DNA from 3 places in the Xanthomonas sp. NCPPB 1067 genome. Region 1 is predicted to be linked to each of the others. Evidence: predicted binding sites of a transcription regulator. Region 1 holds the regulator's gene; each other region holds the start of a gene.
What was found. The regulator HrcA, encoded in region 1, represses chaperone genes, less so after heat shock. The targets are predictions, from matches to a motif close to TTNGCACTCNNNNNNNNNGAGTGCNAA.

Region 1 (3,803 bases):
TCGGGTTGGTCACCGCCTGGCGCTTGGCCGAGGCACCGACCAGCACTTCGCCGTCCTTGGTGTAGGCGACGATCGAAGGCGTGGTGCGGTCGCCCTCGGAATTTTCGATGACGCGGGCCTTGCCGCCGTCCATGATCGCCACGCACGAGTTCGTGGTGCCGAGGTCAATACCAATGATCTTGCCCATGGATACGCTCCTGATGAGTCTTTAGCTGTGTCCGGCGACGCCGGGTCTGGCTGAGATGTGGGGGTGGCGCGCAGGTGTTCAAGCCACCTGTGCGCATCTGTGTTTCATCCGTGCGCCTGGCAGTTCAGCCGGCGCTGCGGTCAGTCGTGCTTGGCCACGACCACCAGGGCCGGACGCAGCAGGCGATCGTTGAGCAGATAGCCCTTCTGGAAGACCTGCACGATATGGCCCGGCGCGATGCCCTCGGCCTCGCCCTGGCTGATCGCCTGGTGCTGGTCCGGATTGAACGGCTGGCCGACCGGGTCGAGCAGGGTCAGGCCGTTGTCGGCGGCGACCTTGAGCAATTGCTTGTAGGTCATGTCCAGACCGTCGCGCAGCGGGCTGGGTTGGCTGCCGGCGGCGGTCAGCCCTGCATCCAGGCTGTCGAACACCGGCAGCAATTCGCCGAGCAGCTTCTCGTTGGCGAACTTGCGGGCGTTTTCCACATCACGCGCAATGCGCTTGCGCTGGTTTTCCAGATCCGCGCGTTCGCGCAGGGCGTCGGCCTTGACCAGGGCGATCTCGCTTCGCAACGACTCGATCTCGGCCTTGAGCGGATCGGTCTCGGGCGGGTTCTGGGACAGGTCTTCGGAGTCGAATTCGGGGTGGTCTTGAGTCATGTGCAGTTCCCGGGCAAGCGGAACGCCCGCCCCAACGTCACCCCGTATGTGGGCGCCGGCGCGCGTTTCAAGCAAGCGATCGCACCGATCGCCATCGGTTATCGCGCGCCGGGCGGCTCCATCGCCGCACCCAGCACCTGGGCGGCGGTCTGCACCAGCGGGATCACCCGGTCGTAGGCCATGCGTTTGGGGCCGATCACCCCCAGCACGCCCAGTACCTGCCCGCCGGCCGCATACGGCGCGGTGACCAGAGAGACGTCTTCCAGCGAGACCATGCCGGTTTCCTCGCCGATGAAGATGCGCACGCCCGGCGCCTGGATGGTGCGTTCGAGCAGCTGCAGGATCTCGCGCTTGCTGGCGAAGGCCTCGAACAGCTCGCGCAGGCGGTCCAGATCCGACAGGTCCTGCACCCCCATCAGCCGGGTCTGACCGGCCATCACCATGTCCTCGCCGGCAGCGGGCACCAGGGCTTCGCTGGCCAGGTCCACGCTGTGCGCCAGCAGTTGCTCCATCTCGTTCTTGGCCGTGCGCAGCTCGCGCAGCAGGCTGGCGCGGATGTCCGCCAGCGCGCGCCCGGCGAACTGTGCGTTGAGATAGTTGGCCACCCGTTCCAGCTCGGCCGGCTCGTAGGCCCGGCGCGGCTCGATCACCCGGTTCTGCACCTCGTTGTCGGCGAACACCAGGATCGCCAGTACCCTCCGCGCATCCAGCGGCACGAAATCGATGTGCCGGAACGCGAACTGCTCGCGCCGCGGCGCGCTGACCACGCCGACGAAGTGGCTCATCGCCGACAGCATCTGCGAGGCGCTGCCGAGCAGCGACTGGGTCCCGTTGCCGCTGGCCAGCTCCGCGCGCAGGCGGCGCACTTCGTCTTCGCCCGGTGGCTGCATCTGCACCAGGCTGTCCACGAACACCCGGTAGCCATGCGCGGTGGGCACACGCCCGGCGGAGGTATGCGGGGAACTGAGCAGGCCCACGTCTTCCAGATCGGCCAAAATATTCCGGATGGTGGCCGGGCTCACGTCCAGCCCGGCATGCCGGGCCAGCGTCTTGGACCCCACCGGCTCGCCGTCGCGGATGTAGCGCGCAATCAGCGTGCGCAGCAACTGCCGGGCGCGGGGGTCGAGCATTGGGGACTGGGACGCGCGCATGGGATCATCCGGTGAGACTGGGCATAGATAATGTCTGGCCCCAGGGATGGCAAGCGCCCGACTCCCTGCCCGCGCCCTCCTGCCCTAAGCTTCCCTAACGCATTCACGCCCATCCCCATGCTCAGACATCTCTCGATCAAGGATTTCGCCGTCGTCCGCGCCACCGAACTGGAATTCGGGCCGGGCATGACCGTGGTGTCGGGCGAGACCGGCGCCGGCAAGTCGCTGATGGTGGACGCGCTGGGCTTCCTGTCCGGCCTGCGCGCCGACAGCGGCGTGGTGCGCCATGGCGCCGATCGCGCCGAGCTGTCGGCCGAATTCCAGTTGCCGGCCGAGCATCCCGGGCTGCGCTGGCTGGCCGACAACGAGCTCGACGACGATGCCCAGTGCCAGCTGCGCCGGATCATCCGTGCCGACGGCGGCTCGCGCGCCTGGATCAACGGCCGCCCGGTCACCTCCTCGCAACTGGCCGAGCTCGCGGCGCGGCTGGTGGAGATCCACGGCCAGCACGAGCACCAGGCCCTGATGGCCCGCCACAGCCAGCTCGCCCTGCTCGATGCCTATGCCCGCAACAGCGCGCAGCGCGAACAGGTGCGCCAGGCCAGCCAGCGCTGGCAGGCGCTGCTGGACGAACGCGACGCACTGGCGGCGCAAGGCGATGTTTCCGACCGCATCGGCTTTCTGGAGCACCAGCTGGCCGAACTGGAACGTGAAGACCTGGATCCGGCGGCGATCGCGGCACTGGACATCAACCACCGCCGCCAGGCGCATGCCACGGCCTTGATCGGCGCCTGCGACAGCGTGGCCCGGCAGCTCAACGGTGACGACGGGGCCTCGGCCCTGGGCTTGCTGCAGGACAGCCGCCACGATCTGGCGCGCGTGGCCGAGCACGAACCGCGCCTGGGCGAGGTGGACGCGCTGCTGGACAGCGCCGTCATCCAGATCGAAGAAGCGCTGGCCCTGCTGGACCGCGTGCGCGACGACCTGGACGCCGACCCGGCCCAGTTCGAGGCCATGGAACGGCGTCTCGGCCGCCTGCACGACCTGGCCCGCAAGCACCGCGTGGCCCCGGATGCGCTGGCCGCGCACCGCGACCATCTGAGCGCCGAGGTCGAGAGCCTGCGCGGCGCCGACGAGCGCCTGCAGCAGTTGGACAAGCACATCGCCACCGCCACCGAGGCCTGGCGCAGCGCCGCCGCCGTCCTGAGTGCCGGCCGCGCCGATGCCGCCGACGCCTTGTCGGCGGCCACGACCGCGCTGATCGGCGAGCTGGGCATGGGCGGCGGGCAGTTCCTGATCCAGCTACAACCCCATGACAGCCTGCGCCCGGATCCCAACGGCGCCGAGCGCGTCGAATTCCTGGTCGCCGCCAATGCCGGCCAGCCACCACGCGCCTTGCGCAAGGTCGCCTCCGGCGGCGAGCTGTCGCGCATTTCGCTGGCCATCGAGGTGGCCGCACTTGGCCTGGACAGCGTGCCGACCATGGTCTTCGACGAAGTGGATTCGGGCATCGGCGGCGCAGTGGCCGATATCGTCGGCCAGAAACTGCGCGCGCTCGGCGAGGAACGGCAGGTATTGTGCGTCACCCATCTGCCGCAGGTCGCGGCCAAGGGCCATGCGCACTACCGGGTCAGCAAGGCGCCGGTGGACGACATGACCCAGAGCGCGGTCGAACTCCTCGGCCCGCAGGCACGCCAGGAAGAACTCGCGCGCATGCTCGGCGGGGTGGAAGTCAGCAAGGAAGCCCGCGCGGCCGCGCGCAAGCTACTGCAGAGCGCCTGACCGGGGACGGCAGCGACGGGCCCT
Region 2 (3,803 bases), on a different contig from region 1:
CGTGCGCGATGTGCTGATCGGCGCCACGCCGCCGGCTGCCCTGGTGCAGCCGCAATACCTGCTCATCGCCTGTCTGGCCGGCGTTGCCGGTTTCTACTGGCACGCGGCCGTCGAGCGCCTGCGCAATCCGGTGCAGATCTTCGATGCGGCGGGATTGGCGCTGTTTGCGGTCTACGGCACCAGCAAGGCGCTGGATTACCACCTCAGTCCGCTCAGCGCGACCTTGCTGGGCATGCTGAGCGGCATCGGCGGCGGCATCGCGCGCGATCTGCTGGTGGCGCGCACGCCAGTGGTGTTGCAGGCCGAACTCTACGCCGTCGCGGCGCTGGCCGGTGGCGGGCTGGTAGCGATCGGACAGGTGCTGGACCTGCCACAGGCCTGGTCGCTGGCCACCGGCGCCGGCGTCTGCTTCGGCCTGCGTTTCATGGCCATCCGCTATGGCTGGCATCTGCCGGTGGCGCGCCTGCCCGAGTGAGACGCCGGCCAACGCCGCAAGGCCTGCAGCACCTACGTGCGAAGCATCCCAATGCAGAACGGCCCGGATCGCCCGGGCCGTTCGTGCAAGGTTCACCGCATGTCGATGGGATCAGGCAACGAACAGTGCCTTCATCTTCTTCAGCGCGTTCGCCTCGATCTGGCGGATACGCTCGGCCGACACGCCATACTCGTCGGCCAATTCCTGCAGCGTCACCTTGGATTCCGAATCCAGCCAGCGGCGCTTGACGATATCGCGCGAGCGCGTATCCAGCCCTGCCATGCCTTCGCGCAGCAACTGCAGCTGATTGTCTTCGCTGTCGTGACGCTCGTAGGCCTGCGAGGGATCTTCCTCGTTGGCGACAAGGTAGCTCACCGGCGACGGCGGGCCGTGATCGTCATCCTCGTCGGACGACGCATCGAAGCCGATATCGCGACCGGACAGGCGCGACTCCATCTCCATCACTTCACGCTCGGAAACGTTCAAGTCCTTGGCGACAGCAGTCACTTCCGACGCATTGAGCCAGCCCAGGCGGGTCTTGGACTTGCGCAGATTGAAGAACAGCTTGCGCTGCGCCTTGGTCGTGGCGACCTTGACGATGCGCCAGTTCTTCAGGATGAACTCGTGCATTTCGGCACGGATCCAGTGCACCGCGAAGCTGACCAGGCGTACGCCCATGTCCGGGTCGAAGCGCTTGACCGCCTTCATCAGGCCGATATTGCCTTCCTGGATCAGGTCGCCCAGCGGCAGGCCGTAGCCGTTGTAGCCGCGGGCCACATGTACCACGAAGCGCAGGTGGGAATGGACCAGTTCGCGCGCGGCGTCCAGATCGAGCTCGTCGCGGAAGCGGCGAGCCAGATCCTGTTCCTCATCGACCGACAGCACCGGGATCTGGTGCACGGCACCGATGTAGGCGTCCAGCGAACCGAGCGCACTGGGAATCGGGAGATTGTTTGCCACAAGGGCAGTCGAGGTAATCTGGTTCATAGGCACCATCTTAGCAGTCGAACTATTGGACTGCCGGGTACAGAAAGAGTTCCCAGCGTTCCATTTATGGGATGTTCGGACTTTGGCTCCTGGCTGCGTTCCATCCAGGGCCTCTTGAATCTGGTCCTACCGTACCACCGCCACCCTTTGCAGGCCGTGACAACTGCGCGGTGCACCGCGCCTGCGCGCCTGTCGTTCAGCCAGCGGCCGACCTTGTGTCCAGGGCGTCGCGCGGCGGCAACGACCAGTCGATCGGGCCTAGCCCGCGGCGCTGCAGGTGTTCGTTGGCCCTGGAGAAATGCTTGCACCCCAGAAAGCCGCGATGCGCCGACAGTGGCGACGGGTGCGGCGCCTTGAACACCCGATGCCGTGCCTGGTCGATGACCTTGCCCTTGGACTGCGCGTAGCTGCCCCAGAGCAGGAACACCAGCCCCTCGCGCTCGCGGTTGAGGGTCTCCACCACATGGTCGGTGAAGCCTTCCCAGCCCTTGTTCTGGTGCGCGCCCGCCCGGCCCTGCTCGACCGTCAGCACCGCATTGAGCAACAGCACGCCCTGGCGCGCCCATGGCATCAGGTAGCCGTGATCCGGCCGCGCGATGCCCAGGTCGTCGTGGATCTCTTTATAGATGTTCAGCAGCGACGGCGGCACCGGCACGCCGGGCAGCACCGAGAAGCACAGCCCATGCGCCTGGCCTTCGCCGTGATACGGATCCTGGCCCAGGATCACCACCTTGACCTGCTCGAACGGGGTGGCGTCGAAGGCGGCGAAGATCTGCGGACCGGGCGGGAACACCCGCGCGCCGGCCGCCTTGCGCTGGCGCAGGAAGGCCGACAGCTCCTGCATGTCCGGACGCAGCAGCCAGTCGCCCACCCTGGCCTTCCACGACGGTTCCAACTGGATGCGCCCCTCCCCTTCGGTCATAGCATGACGGCCTGGTCTTCCAGGCGCGCCAGCCGCAGCTGGAACAGCACCTTGGTCACCAGCAGGCGCTCTTCGATGGGTTTCTGCACCAGATCGTTGGCACCGGCGCGCAGCAGTTCGGACTGGTTGCGCGGGTTGGTGTCGCCGGTCATCACCAGCACCGGCAGGCGGCGCTTGCCGTAGGCGAAGTCGATGCGGATGCGTTCGACCACATCGCGCCCGTTGAGCTCGCCTTTCAGGGTCACGTCGGTCAGCACCACGTCGATGCGGCGCTCGGTGCGGCCCAGCGATTCGGCGGTGAGCAGCGCGAACGCATCCTCGGCGGTGAGCACGTGCACCACCTTGAGGCTCTGGCGTTCGAGCATGCGTTTGGTCGCCTCGGCCACCACGCGGCTGTCTTCGATGTACAGCACGGTGGCGCCGACCACCGGTTCGGGCTGGACGTAGCCGCGGATGAAGGTGGCCAGGGCTTCGTGGCCCAGCGCCTTGTCGAAATAGTCGGTGACGTATTCGGTGAAACGCCGTTCGACCAGATGCTGCTGCGCATCGCCGGAGACCACGATCACCGGCACGTAGGCCTGGCCGGCCGCCTCGCGCACGCTGCGCGCCAGCGCCAGGCCATCGCCATCGGGCAGGGACAGCGAGGTGGTGACCAGATCCATGGCGCCGGCTTCCAGCGCCTGCCGCGCCTCGGCGATGCTGGCGCAGCCGACCACCTGCACGTTCGGCAGGTCGCGGGTGAGGACGTCGGCGATCAACTTGCGCACCAGCTTCGAGCCATCGACCACCATCACGCGCGGTGCGTCGCTGATCAGGTGTTTGAGATCTGGTGGATGCATGGCAGGCCTCAGGTCTCGGTAGGACGGGTCTGGCGAAGGAAATGGCCGGTGACGAGCCAGGCGCCCAGCCAACCCAGCACCAGGGTGCCGACCAGCACCATCGCAGAATGCAACAGATCCAGCCCATGCAGGGTAAAGGAACTGCCGTAGCTATCGGCCAATGCCGCCAACGGCGTCCGCAAGGCCAGGCCCGATACCGCAATCAGAGCGAGCGCGACCGCCCCGGCTCCCAGCCCATACCACGCGCCCAGATACAGGAACGGGCGCCGGATGAAGCCGTCGCTGGCACCCAGCAGTTGCAGCACACCGATCTCCTCCCGCCGCGACTGGATGTCCAGCCGCACGGTATTGCCGACCACCAGCACTGCGCCGATGCCGAGCAGGGCCGACAGCACCTGCACCAGGCGCTCGCCGAAGTGCAGCCAGCCATCCAGGCGTTTGCGCCACAGTGCATCGTGCTGCACCTGATCGGCCTGCGGCAGCGCCTGCAGTGTGCCGGCCAGCTGCGCATCGTCGGCGGCATCGGCCGGGGTGACGATCAGCAAGGTGGGCAGCGGATTGTCGCCCAGCGCATCGGCCG
Region 3 (3,803 bases), on a different contig from region 1:
GGTCCTGCTCAGTTGGCCAGCTGGCAGCTGGCCGGCCTGGCCGAGGTGAACAGGCTACTGGTGGCCCATTCGGCGTGGTCGATGAAGGGGTTGCGGTTGCCCTGGAAGCTGAAGATCACCTGGTTGCGGGCGCGTTCGGCATCGTCCGGTGGGTCGGCCTGGTGCCAGGCCAACAGCGTGGACAGCAGGCCCATGTAGGCGGGCGAGGCCGAGGTCTGCACGATCCGGCTGCGGTCGTCGGTGAGCTCCAGGTCCGGCTCGGACTGCCCGGTGGCTGCATCGGTGCCACCTTCGTAGCGGATCGCCATGTACATCACCGCGCGCGCCATGTCGCCCTTGCGCCGGCCCCACACCTCGAAGGTGCCGCCATTGCCGTCGGGCGTCCGTACCCAGTTGGAATTGCCCGGGTAGCGCCCGCTGCCGCCGCCACTCCCGTCGTTGACCTCGGTCACCCGCTCGCCGCAGCTGCTGGTGCAGGTGGCATAGGGCTTGTTGCCGCGGTCGGCATTGAAGGCGGTGTCGGTCAGATACAGCATGTGGGTGTCGGTGTAGGGCGCGTACGGCAGGCCACGGTCGCCGGTGGCGCTGCCGAAGCCCAGCGAGTTGGGCCAGGTGTGTTCGCGGTTGTAGGTGAGCCCGCTGCCGGTGCCGGCGCGGTCGCTGCCCTTGGCATAGCTGCGATTGCGGTAGGCATCCAGGATGCGGCCGTTGTTGTTGGGATCCTCGTCGGCCATTTCGAGGATGGTCCAGGTGCTGGTGCCGGTACCGCTGTACGGGTAGACCGTATGGCCCTTGATGGTGGCATGCAGCGAGCAGCGCAGCTGGCTGGCGCTGGCGGTGTTCACCCGCGCGTAGTAGCCGCTACCGCCGCCGCTGGCGGTGGCCACGGTGAAGGCGATGGACTGGTTGGCCGCCGGGTTCAGGCCGCTGGCGTCGCGGATGGCGCTGGCGGTGATGGCCAGGGTGCAGCGTTCGCCGCCGACCAGGGCGGTGTTGGTGGACAGGGTGAAGCGGGTGCCGCTGGTCGGGTATGTCAGTGCCACGTTGCCGGAGCTGGCGCAGCTGAGCGCGAAGGCGCCGCTGCTCAGGGTGACCGCCTCGCTGAAGCCCACCGCCAGATCGCCGGCCGCCGGGAAGCCGGTCGCGCCCTGGGTCGGGGTGGTGCTGGTGATCGTCGGGGCGCCGCTGGTACCGCCACCGCCGCTGCCGGTGAAGGTCTGGCCGCGGTTGCAGGCGCCGAAGGTCTGCGCCGCCGAGCCGGCCCAGCTGAAGTTGGCCGCGCTGCTGCCGGTGCCGGTGAGCTGCAGGGAACTGCCCACCGCGCTGGCATTGCTCTCGCTGACCGGCAGGTTCTGGCTCGCGACCCCGGCCGCCGCACCGCCGCTGCCGGTGATGGCGCCTTCATAGCTAAGGAACTGCACCAGCCGCCCGCTGGGATCGACCAGCGCCACGCCGTCGTTGGGGCCGTTCTGCACGCCGTTGCTGGGGTAGCTCACCGCCGCGATACGGACCTGACTGCCGCAACTCACCAGGCTGCCGGCCGGTACCGCGGTCGTGGCGTACACCGTCGCGGCGCCTGGATTGCTGCCGTTGTAGAGCTGGATGCGGTAGCCGCTCAGCGACTCGCCGGCGGTGGCCACCACTTCCACGCCTTCGCCGCTGTCGCCGGAGGCGCCCGCGTCGTCGTAATGCAGTTCGTTGATGAACACCGCGGCATGGGCGGTGGGAATGGCCAGCACGGCAGCGCAGGCCAACGGGAGAGAACGCAGCGGCAACCTCATCGACAGCTCCTTGTGATCGGGAATGCGCTGCCGACTGTAGAGCCTGCGTATGACAATAGGTGGACCCTGGTTCCATTTCAGAACATGGGCTGCACGCCAGGGCAGGTGTGCGCTGTGCATTGCATGCCCACGCACTGGTCTGCGGACCCGGCACCGATGCCTGTCGTCCTCGCTCGCCTCTGCCTGCTCGCCTCCTAGCCGTGTCGGTGCGTGCCGATGGCGGCCAGACCGGGCCCGCCCCATCGGCAGGCGAAAAAATTTTGCTTTCGGGCCCTTGAAAGCCGCCTGCGCAGCACAATCTCTGGCCCGCACCCGTTCTGTCGGGTTTTTCCGTGCGTTGTGTTGGCAGTCGTCATATGCGAGTGCTAACATCGCCGACAATTTCCAGACCAATCAAACACTTAAGAGGGTCTTTCTCAATGAGCATCAAGCCGCTTCACGACCGCGTTGTAGTCAAGCCGATCGAAGCCGACGAAGTTTCCGCCGGCGGCATCGTGATTCCGGACTCCGCCAAGGAAAAGTCCACCAAGGGTGAAGTGGTCGCCGTTGGCGCCGGCAAGCCGCTGGACAACGGCAGCCTGCGCGCCCCGGCGGTCAAGGTCGGCGACAAGGTCATCTACGGCCAGTACGCCGGCAGCAGCTACAAGGCCGAAGGCGTCGAGTACAAGGTGCTGCGCGAAGACGACATCCTGGCCGTCATCGGCTGATAGCCGTTGCCGGCGGGATTCGGGAGTCGAGATTCGGGATTGGTCACCGCGGCTTGCCGCACCAATCCGCCTCTCCTCCGGATTCCGCTCCAGCCAATCCCCAATCCCCAATCTCAAATCCCGGAGTAACAACCAATGGCTGCCAAAGACATTCGTTTCGGTGAAGACGCACGTACCCGCATGGTGCGTGGCGTCAACGTGCTTGCCAACGCCGTGAAGGCCACCTTGGGCCCGAAGGGCCGCAACGTCGTGCTCGAGAAGAGCTTCGGCGCCCCGACCATCACCAAGGACGGCGTCTCCGTCGCCAAGGAAATCGAACTGGCCGACAAGTTCGAGAACATGGGCGCGCAGATGGTCAAGGAAGTCGCTTCCAAGACCAACGACAACGCTGGCGACGGCACCACCACCGCCACCGTGCTGGCCCAGGCCCTGATCCGCGAAGGTGCCAAGGCCGTGGCCGCCGGCATGAATCCGATGGACCTCAAGCGCGGTATCGACCAGGCCGTGAAGGCTGCGGTTGTCGAGCTGAAGAACATCTCCAAGCCCACCACCGACGACAAGGCGATTGCCCAGGTCGGCACCATCTCGGCCAACTCGGACGAGTCGATCGGCAACATCATTGCCGAAGCGATGCAGAAGGTCGGCAAGGAAGGCGTGATCACCGTCGAAGAAGGCTCGGGCCTGGAAAACGAGCTGGACGTGGTCGAGGGCATGCAATTCGATCGCGGCTACCTCTCCCCGTACTTCATCAACAACCAGCAGAGCCAGTCGGCCGACCTGGACGACCCGTTCATTCTGCTGCACGACAAGAAGATCTCCAACGTGCGTGACCTGCTGCCCGTGCTGGAAGGCGTGGCCAAGGCCGGCAAGCCGCTGCTGATCGTGGCTGAAGAAGTCGAAGGCGAAGCGCTGGCGACCCTGGTGGTCAACACCATCCGTGGCATCGTCAAGGTCGTGGCCGTCAAGGCACCGGGCTTCGGCGACCGTCGCAAGGCGATGCTGGAAGACATGGCCGTGCTGACCGGCGGCACCGTGATCTCCGAGGAAGTGGGCCTGGCGCTGGAAAAGGCGACCATCAAGGACCTGGGCCGCGCCAAGAAGGTGCAGGTCTCCAAGGAAAACACCACCATCATCGATGGCGCCGGCGACACCGCGGCGATCGAATCGCGCGTGGGCCAGATCAAGACCCAGATCGAGGACACCTCCTCCGATTACGACCGTGAGAAGCTGCAGGAGCGCGTGGCCAAGCTGGCCGGTGGCGTTGCAGTGATCAAGGTCGGCGCCTCGACCGAAATCGAAATGAAGGAAAAGAAGG

Region 2: a site for HrcA is predicted at 1,473-1,499, ahead of rpoH (RNA polymerase sigma factor RpoH). Genes of this name have one in related genera too.
Region 3: a site for HrcA is predicted at 2,124-2,150, ahead of LL962_RS14970 (co-chaperone GroES). Genes of this name have one in related genera too.

Annotation. Positions count from the first base shown of each region.
Region 1 is NZ_JAJGQG010000027.1:302-4,104, reverse strand. It holds gene dnaK (molecular chaperone DnaK) at 1-187, opposite strand, end outside; gene grpE (nucleotide exchange factor GrpE) at 328-846, opposite strand; gene hrcA (heat-inducible transcriptional repressor HrcA) at 945-1,976, opposite strand; gene recN (DNA repair protein RecN) at 2,115-3,779, shown strand.
Region 2 is NZ_JAJGQG010000002.1:64,617-68,419, reverse strand. It holds gene LL962_RS02005 (trimeric intracellular cation channel family protein) at 1-475, shown strand, start outside; gene rpoH (RNA polymerase sigma factor RpoH) at 587-1,462, opposite strand; gene ung (uracil-DNA glycosylase) at 1,659-2,384, opposite strand; gene LL962_RS01990 (response regulator) at 2,381-3,223, opposite strand; gene ftsX (permease-like cell division protein FtsX) at 3,232-3,803, opposite strand, start outside.
Region 3 is NZ_JAJGQG010000020.1:62,519-66,321, forward strand. It holds gene LL962_RS14965 (endonuclease) at 9-1,781, opposite strand; gene LL962_RS14970 (co-chaperone GroES) at 2,201-2,488, shown strand; gene groL (chaperonin GroEL) at 2,624-3,803, shown strand, end outside.